Linked DNA regions of Limibacter armeniacum. Each later gene encodes a partner of the first gene's protein in a complex. Links are inferred from orthologs where the notes say so. Each region holds a gene or a part of one and is shown on either strand. Other genes may lie near its edges.

The links. Proteins that work in one complex are often made in the same cells at the same time.
Region 2: the proteins of secY (region 1) and secA are in contact, whole or in part, in a crystal structure (PDB 3DIN), measured with the Thermotoga maritima proteins. The link is inferred for Limibacter armeniacum from one-to-one orthologs. Residues at the interface, in WP_004081795.1 of Thermotoga maritima: Glu108, Gly109, Glu110, Glu111, Ala236, Glu237, Arg238, Arg239, Ile240, Thr241, Ile242, Gln243, Tyr244, Ala245, Arg246, Arg247, Val248, Thr249, Gly250, Arg251, Arg252, Val253, Tyr254, Gly256, Ala257, Ser258, Thr259, Tyr260, Leu261, Pro262; in WP_004082002.1 of Thermotoga maritima: Glu261, Ala262, Arg263, Lys300, Ala301, Arg302, Thr303, Ile304, Ile305, Leu323, Tyr324, Asp325, Pro326, Val329, Ser330, Tyr333, Ile336, Lys340, Phe345, Val349, Glu363, Phe364, Tyr374, Ser375, Gly376, Gly377, Glu393, Ile395, Thr482, Ser483.

Annotation. Positions count from the first base shown.
Region 1 is NZ_JBAJNO010000009.1:3,004,155-3,007,054, reverse strand. It holds secY (preprotein translocase subunit SecY), read right to left. Parts: upstream 2,162-2,900; coding sequence 839-2,161; downstream 1-838. Other genes in the region: rpsE (30S ribosomal protein S5), read right to left, coding at 2,875-2,900; rpmD (50S ribosomal protein L30), read right to left, coding at 2,679-2,858; rplO (50S ribosomal protein L15), read right to left, coding at 2,168-2,614; map (type I methionyl aminopeptidase), read right to left, coding at 66-839; infA (translation initiation factor IF-1), read right to left, coding at 1-64. UniProt on the Escherichia coli protein: The central subunit of the protein translocation channel SecYEG. Consists of two halves formed by TMs 1-5 and 6-10.
Region 2 is NZ_JBAJNO010000009.1:3,141,363-3,147,021, reverse strand. The notes cover bases 673-4,568. They hold secA (preprotein translocase subunit SecA), read left to right. Parts: upstream 673-1,017; coding sequence 1,018-4,368; downstream 4,369-4,568. Other genes in these bases: V6R21_RS30815 (hypothetical protein), read left to right, coding at 4,556-4,568. In the rest of the region: V6R21_RS30825 (M16 family metallopeptidase), read right to left, coding at 1-510; more of V6R21_RS30815, read left to right, coding at 4,569-5,158; V6R21_RS30810 (SDR family oxidoreductase), read right to left, coding at 5,223-5,659. UniProt on the Escherichia coli protein: Required for protein export, interacts with the SecYEG preprotein conducting channel.

The sequences.
Region 1 (2,900 bases):
ACATTGCATTTGAAAGTGCTTCAACGATCGTACCGTCGAGTTGGATGTTTGATTGTTTCGGCATACTAGAATTTGTAAACTTCTTCTATATACTTAAATGTGGTAAGAACTTCTGTCTGATCGTTATGAGCAGCTACTGTATGTTCGTAATGCGCAGATGGCTTTCCGTCTCTAGTACGGATCGTCCAACCGTCAGCATCTTGTACAATACCTTTGCCACCCAAGTTAATCATTGGCTCAATCGCGATCACAAGACCGTTTTTGATTTTCAGTCCTCTACCTCTTTTTCCGTAGTTAGGAACCTCAGGTTTTTCATGAAGACTCTTCCCTAACCCGTGTCCAACCAACTCTCTCACGACTCCATAGCCATGCTTTTCAGCGTGCTGCTGTACTGCAAAGCTAACATCACCGATACGGTTATTCACCTTCATCTGCTCTATTGCCAAATAGAGTGACTCCTTGGTTACCTTCAGCAGCTGCATTACTTCAGCAGAAACATTTCCTACTGGATAAGTATATGCACTGTCTGAGTGAAATCCTTGGTAGTAGACACCGCAGTCAATAGAAACAATGTCTCCATCCTGTAGTCTGTAATCATTCGGGATACCGTGCACTACTACATCATTTACTGACATGCATAGTGACGCTGGAAATCCGTTATAATCCAAGAAGGAGGGGTAAGCCCCATGATCCTTGATAAATTCTTCAGCGACCTTATCAAGTTCCTTGAGACTAACCCCTACTTTGATGTTTTTTGCAACCTCAGCATGAGCACGACCCAAAAGGTCTGCACTTTCACGCATCAGCGCAATATCACTGTCTGTTTTGTAATAAACCATTAGGCCATTGCCACGTTTTGTCTTCCCTTAATGTTACCCGACTTCATCATGCCCTCGTAGTGTTGCATCAACAAGTAAGACTCAATTTGCTGAAGCGTGTCAAGAATTACTCCTACCATGATGATCAATGAAGTACCACCATAGAATCTAGAGAATGTCATGCTTACGCCAAACAAGTGAGCAATTGCAGGAAGCACTGCTACGATCGCCAAGAACAGGGCACTTGGAAGTGTGATTCTGTCCAAAATTACACTGATGAAGTTTGAAGTAGCCTCACCTGGTTTAACACCAGGAACGAAAGCATTGTTTCTCTTCAAGTCATCTGCCATCTGATCAGGATTGATCGTGATAGCTGTGTAGAAATAAGTGAACAGAAGAATCAATAGACCGAAGGTAACGTTATATGCAAGCGACGTAAAGTCAGAGAAGTTTTGAGCAACCCAACCTGCAGCATTACTCTCATCAGCCCAAATGTTTGCGATCAACGACGGCAGGAACATCAGTGACTGCGCGAAAATAATTGGCATTACGTTCGCCGCATTAACTTTCAATGGAATGTATGACCTTTGACCTGTTTTCAGCATTTTCTTCTTTCCTCCAGCTCCTACTACTTGTCTTGCGTACTGAACAGGTATCTTCCTTACTGCTGTTGTAAGCAGTACAACACCCATTACCACGAAGAACAAAGCAATAATTTCTACTACTAGCAGCAGTGAACCACCGCGAGTTGTGAACTCTTGGTAAATTGCTGTAGGGAACCCAGAGATAATACCGATCATGATCAGCATGGAAATACCATTACCAATACCTTTTTCAGTAATTTTCTCACCGATCCACATACAGAACACAGTGCCTGCAGTCAGAATTACCATTGAGGAAATGTAGAACAGCCTTTGGTCGATTCCGATAGCTTCATTAGGGACAGTGGTAGCCAAGTACCCAGACCCTTGAGCCAACGTAATCAGGATGGTCAACACCCTTGTAATTTGGTTGATTTTCTTTCTACCAGACTCACCTTCCTTCTGCAAACGCTGGAAGTAAGGTACTGCCATACCCATCAACTGCACCACAATGGATGCCGAGATGTAAGGCATGATACCAAGCGCAAAGATAGAGGCACGGTTAAATGCTCCACCCAAGAAGATGTTCAGAAAGTCCAAAAGACCTCCTGACTCACCTGTCAGTTTGCTTGGATCAACTCCTGGCAAAACGATAAATGAACCTAATCTAAATACAGCAAGGAAACCCAGTGTATAGAAAATTCTATCCCTGAGTTCCTCAATTGAAAAGATGTTCCTTAGTGTCGTGAAAAACTTTTTCATTGCTCCTTATAGTGTGTTTGCTTTTCCGCCAGCTTTTTCGATTGCCTCTTTAGCTGATGCAGAAAACGCGTGTGCCGATACCTCCAAAGATGCCTTCAGCTCACCTCTACCTAATACTTTCACCTTGTCGTTTTTGCTAGCAAAACCGAATTTGATGAAGTCTTCTGCGGCAAACGAGGTAAGACCTTTGGCCTCCGCAAGTTTTTGTAGTGTATCCAGGTTTACAGGAGTGTATTCAACTCTGAATGGGTTCTTGAAACCAAATTTCGGAACTCGTCTTTGCAGTGGCATTTGACCACCTTCGAAACCGATCTTTTGGCTATAGCCAGATCTAGACTTGGCACCCTTATGACCTCTCGTAGAAGTGCCTCCTCTGCCAGAACCTTGACCTCTACCAACCCTCTTGTTGTTTCGTACAGATCCCGCAGCCGGACGTAATGTATGTAGTTTCATGATCTATTTTCCGATTGAAATATCTCAATAGTACTAACGCATAGACGCAAAAGTACAAAAGATATTATAACTCTTCAACTATTACTAAGTGACTTACTTTTCCAACCATCCCCAAGATCTGAGGTGTAGCTTCGTGTTCTACGGTCCTGTTGATCTTGCCCAGACCTAGCGCTTCGATTGTACGCTTCTGATTTTCAGGCCTTTTGATGGTAGATCTTACTTGAGTGATTTTGATTTTTGCCATCTCCTCTTCGATTTAATTATCCGTTAAACACTTTGCTCAGTG
Region 2 (5,659 bases), 140 kb from region 1 along the record:
TCCCATTTGAGATACCAGCTTATCATACTCATTGGCAATAGCAAACTGAGAAGCTTCATTAGAAACTTGATCGATTTTAGTATAATACGCTTTTCTTTCTTCAGGGTCTTCCAGTGTACGATAGTGCTCAAACATACGCTCAATACTATCCAGCAATACTTTCTCCTGTTCAAAATCCTGCGTACCAATTTTGGAAGTACCTTTAAACATCATGTGCTCAAGGTAGTGAGCCAGACCTGTAGCATCTGACGGATCATTTTTTCCTCCCGCTTTGACAGCAATATAAGTCTGAATTCTTGGTGCATCTTTGTAGACACTCAAGTAAACCTTCAGTCCGTTATCTAATGTGTAGATTCTTGCTCCCAGTGGGTCATTTGACACGTACTCATAAGTGAAGTCACCTTCAGTAGCTGTATGAGTTTCATATTTTTGCTGCATTTCCGAAGGTCTTTCACAAGCAAAGACACCGCAAATAGCAGCAGTCATCATCAGCGATTGTAGCTTTCGCATAGAAAGTTAGGGTTTAAGGGTATAAATAATTGTCGTTGTACAGATTGCAACTTTGAAGAAAAAATCGTTGCATTGACACTCTTAAGATAGGCAGATAAATAAGAAATTTCCAAGATATACTATCAGCTTAGAAGGCAAAAGTGATGTTTTAGCAAATTTTAAGTAATATTTTTTCTAGGAAAGGTTAAATTTTTATTAAGCAGAAAATGACAATTCCTTTTGATGAATTTTTTAACTCATCAGTTCAAAACACAACCATATCTACCAAGTTTACAAGCACTTAAACTTCTTGTGTATTTATTACAATCATTTATCTTGAGATTATTTTAGGGCTCTGTTATTTTTACATGTTCCTACATATCGTATAAAATACCTTGACAACCGTTGCGAAAGTTTATTGATTGCCCTTTTCAGATAAAAAATGTAATTACTTATTTGTAAATTTGCACATTAGGAAAAGCAAAACGACTTGCTGTTTTCGTTTGTCAATCGTCACACAACAATAATATGCTAGATAAAATCACCAAGGCTATCTCGAAAATCTTTGGGACAAAGTCCGAGAGGGATTTGAAGGAGATTATGCCTATCGTTAATCAGATTAAGGAAGAATACACCAAACTTTCAAACATTACTGACGAGGAACTCCGCCAAAAAACCAAGGATTTCATTGCCCGCATCGAGCAAGAACTGAGTGAGATTGACGCTCAGATCACGGAAACAAATGAAAAGGCAGAGAACCCGGCAGCTTCCGCTTCTGAGAAAGACGCTCTTTTCAAGCAGGTGGATAAGCTGAAAGAACAGCGTAACACTCGTTTGGAAGAAGTTCTAAATGATATATTACCTGAAGCTTTTGCGGTAGTAAAAGAAACAGCCCGCAGGCTTACAGAAAATAAAAAGCTGACTGTCAATGCTACTATGTATGACGAGCAGATGGCAGCAAAATGCCCTAACGTTACAATCGAAGGCGACAAAGCAGTATGGAGCAACAAATGGCTAGCTGCTGGTAGCGAAGTAGAATGGAATATGGTCCACTACGACGTACAGCTGTTCGGTGGCGTTGTATTGCACCAAGGCAAGATTGCTGAGATGATGACCGGTGAAGGTAAAACACTCGTGTCAACACTTCCTGCTTACCTGAATGCGCTAGCAAAAAGAGGTGTACATATCGTTACAGTGAACGACTACCTTGCTATGCGTGACTCTGAGTGGAATGCACCACTTTTCGAGTTCCACGAACTGAGCGTAGATTGTATCGATAAGCACCAACCCCACTCTCCTCAGAGAATTGCTGCTTACAACTCAGATATTATTTACGGTACAAACAACGAGTTTGGCTTTGACTACCTGCGTGACAACATGTCCCGCAACAGAAAGGAACTGGTACAACGTGACCACCACTTCGCTGTAGTCGATGAGGTTGACTCCGTACTGATTGATGATGCTCGTACACCATTGATTATCTCAGGTCCTGTACCAAGAGGTGACCAACATGAGTTTTTCGAGCTGAAGCCAATGGTAGCTAAGCTTGTTGAAGAGCAACGTAAGCTAGTTCAAGGTTTCCTGACAGATGCCAAAAAGCAAATTGCTGCTGGTGAATCCAAGGAAGGTGGTCTGGCATTGCTTAGAGCACACAGAGGTCTGCCAAAAAACAAACCACTTATCAAGTACTTGAGTGAGGTTGGACATAAGCAAATCCTGCAAAAGACAGAAAACATCTATATGGCGGACAACAACAGGCTGATGCCAGAGGCAGACAAGCCGTTGCTGTTCAAAATTGAAGAGAAAAACAATACAGTAGACCTGACTGAAAAAGGTCTAGATGTTATTACAGGTGGAAACGATAAAAACTTCTTTGTACTTCCTGATCTAGGTACAGAAATGGATCTTATCGAGAAAGATCCTCAAATGTCAGATGAGGAAAAGGTTGAAGCAAAGGACAAACTTATCGCTGACTACGAAATCAAAACTCAGCGTATCCACACAGTCCAGCAGCTATTGAAATCTTACACTTTGTTTGAAAAAGATGTTGACTACATCGTAGTTGAAGGCAAAGTAATGATTGTCGATGAGCAGACTGGTCGTGTAATGGAAGGACGTCGTTACTCTGACGGTCTACACCAAGCATTGGAAGCCAAAGAGAACGTTAAGATCGAAGCTGCTACACAAACATACGCTACAGTTACACTGCAGAATTACTTCAGAATGTACCACAAGCTTGCGGGTATGACAGGTACAGCAGAAACTGAAGCGGGCGAGTTCTGGCAAATTTATGAACTGGACGTTGTAACTATCCCAACCAACAGACCTATTGCACGTCAAGACATGCAAGACAAGGTTTACAAAACTGTAAGGGAGAAATTCAATGCTGTTGCTGAAGAAATCCAACATATGGTACAGCAAGGCAGACCGATACTGGTAGGTACAACATCAGTAGAAAACTCGGAAGTTCTGAGCCGTATGCTGAAGATGCGTCGCATCGAGCACCAAGTACTGAACGCTAAGCACCACGCAATGGAAGCTGAGATTGTAGCGAAAGCTGGTCAGCCAGGCACCGTTACAATTGCAACCAACATGGCAGGTCGTGGTACCGATATCAAACTCTCTGATGAAGTTAAAAATGCTGGAGGTTTGGCTATTATTGGTACAGAAAGACACGAATCTAGACGTGTTGACCGCCAGTTGAGAGGTCGTGCAGGTCGTCAAGGTGATCCAGGTAGCTCTCAATTCTATGTCAGCTTGGAAGATAACCTGATGCGTCTGTTTGGTTCAGATCGTATTGCTAGTGTAATGGACCGCCTTGGCCTAGAAGAAGGTGAGGTTATTCAGCACTCAATGATTACAAAATCTATTGAGCGAGCGCAGAAGAAAGTAGAAGAAAACAACTTTGCTATTCGTAAGCGACTGCTGGAATATGATGACGTAATGAACTACCAACGTGAAGTAATCTACCGCCGTAGAAGAAACGCCCTGTTTGGTGAGCGTCTACAATTGGATATCATGAACTCTTTCTTTGATGCAGCTCAATTTATCGCTGAAACACATCAAGGTAACTTTGAAGGCTTTAAGCTGGACGCTTTGAAAGCATTGGCTGTTCATACAAAGATTTCAGAGAATGATTTCCACAAAATGAATGAGGAGGAAATCACGGTAGCGCTATACAAAGAAGCTATTGATCAATACCGAGCTAAGAATAAAGCGCTGACTGAAAAAGTACTGCCAGTATTCAAGCAGCTTTTTGAAGAAAGAGGTGCAGTAGTTGAAAACATTGCAGTTCCTGTTACTGACGGCAGACACATGATGCAAATCACTGCTAACCTGAAGGATGTTGTAGAGACGGAAGGTGAAGCGCTAGTGAAAACTCTGGAGCAAAACATTACGCTTGCTGTAATTGACCAGGAATGGAAAGAACACCTGAGAGAAATGGATGAGCTGAAGCAGCAGGTACAAAATGCTGTTCACGAACAAAAAGATCCATTGCTGATCTTTAAGTTTGAGTCTTTTGAATTGTTCAAGAGCTTCCTGAATCAGGTAAATGAGGATTGTGTATCATTCTTGAGCAAAGCCAATATAGCTGTTCAGGAGAAACCTCCAGTTCCTGTAACCAATGCAGTACCTGAACCTGCTGAAAAAGTAACTGCTGAAAAAGCAGAGGTTCATTCGTCATTGGAAACTCCTAAAGCACATGATCCATCTGAAGCTGCTGTGGAAGTAACAAAGCCAATCAGCTCAGAAAAAGAGTACGGGAGAAATGACAGAGTAACTGTAAAATACAGTGATGGCACTGTCAAAGAAGATGTGAAGTTTAAAAGTGTGGAACAAGACGTAAAAAACAATAAGTGCATTATTGTAAAAAGCTAAACCACACTATTCATCTTGATAAACAAGGCGGTTTCTCTTTTTGAGAAACCGCTTTTTTTATCCCTTCACATTCAAATTGTTCTGTTTTTAGCTTTTCACAAATCCATTACGTTACAAACTGATGCATTGGCATAAAATTTATACCTTTGTCTAAATATTATACCCTTACTTTTGCATCTACACAAACATGAAAAAGATATTAATTTACATAACCTTTTTACTGCCTGTACTATTTACAGCCTGTAAAAGTGGACAAAAAGGGGCCTCTGCTAATTACGATGACCTGTTTAAAACGGACCTTACGAAATATCGAGTAAGTTATCATCCTGATACGACCAATCAATCGTCTGTATCAACTGAAACCGGGGTTTCAGCAGAAGGTGTTCCCGAAGGCTATATCAACAGTAAAGTTGATGAAAAACTAGGACTAATGGCCCAAAGAGAACTTGGTGGTATCCCTGGTTACAGGCTATTGATTTTCTCAGGAACCAATCGTCGTAAAGCCGAAGAAATCATCAGCAACCTAAAATACAATATGGGGATGTTTGATGTAAGTATGGAATACGAACAGCCTAACTATAAGGTCAAAGCAGGGACCTACTTTACAAAGTTGGATGCACATGCGGACCATGTTCAGTTGAAAAAAGCATTCCCTTCAGCTATTCTTGTTTCAGAGAGAATTAACCTTGCTAAAGCTCGTCTGAGACAGCGTAGAGCTGACAGTGAACGTCAGAACCAACTTCAAAAAGAAGAGGATTTGGATAATAATGCTACTGAAAGTGGCTATTAAATAAGAAAGCGGTGAAGCAATTAGATACTTCACCGCTTTTTTATTTAATCTGTGTTTATGGGAGTTATTTTTTATTAGCCTGTCTAACCAGCTGAGCCACTTCATCCCACATATCAGAAGACAACTCATCCAAGAAGTTAAACTCACCACCATTCTTTAACCACTCTCCTCCATCAATCGTAATCACCTCACCATTGACAAAAGAAGAAAAGTCTGACACCAAGTATGCTGCCAAGTTTGCTAGTTCCTGATGCTCTCCAACACGCCCTAAAGGGATTCGGGATTTTGGATCCATCTTTTCTTCCAAATTTTTAGGGAACAGTCGGCTCCATGCACCTTCCGTCGGAAATGGTCCTGGAGCAATTGCATTGGAACGGATACCATATTTTGCCCATTCTACAGCAAGCGAACGTGTCATTGCCAATACACCTGACTTGGCACATGCAGAAGGTACAACATACCCCGAACCTGTCCATGCATAAGTTGTAACTACATTCAGTA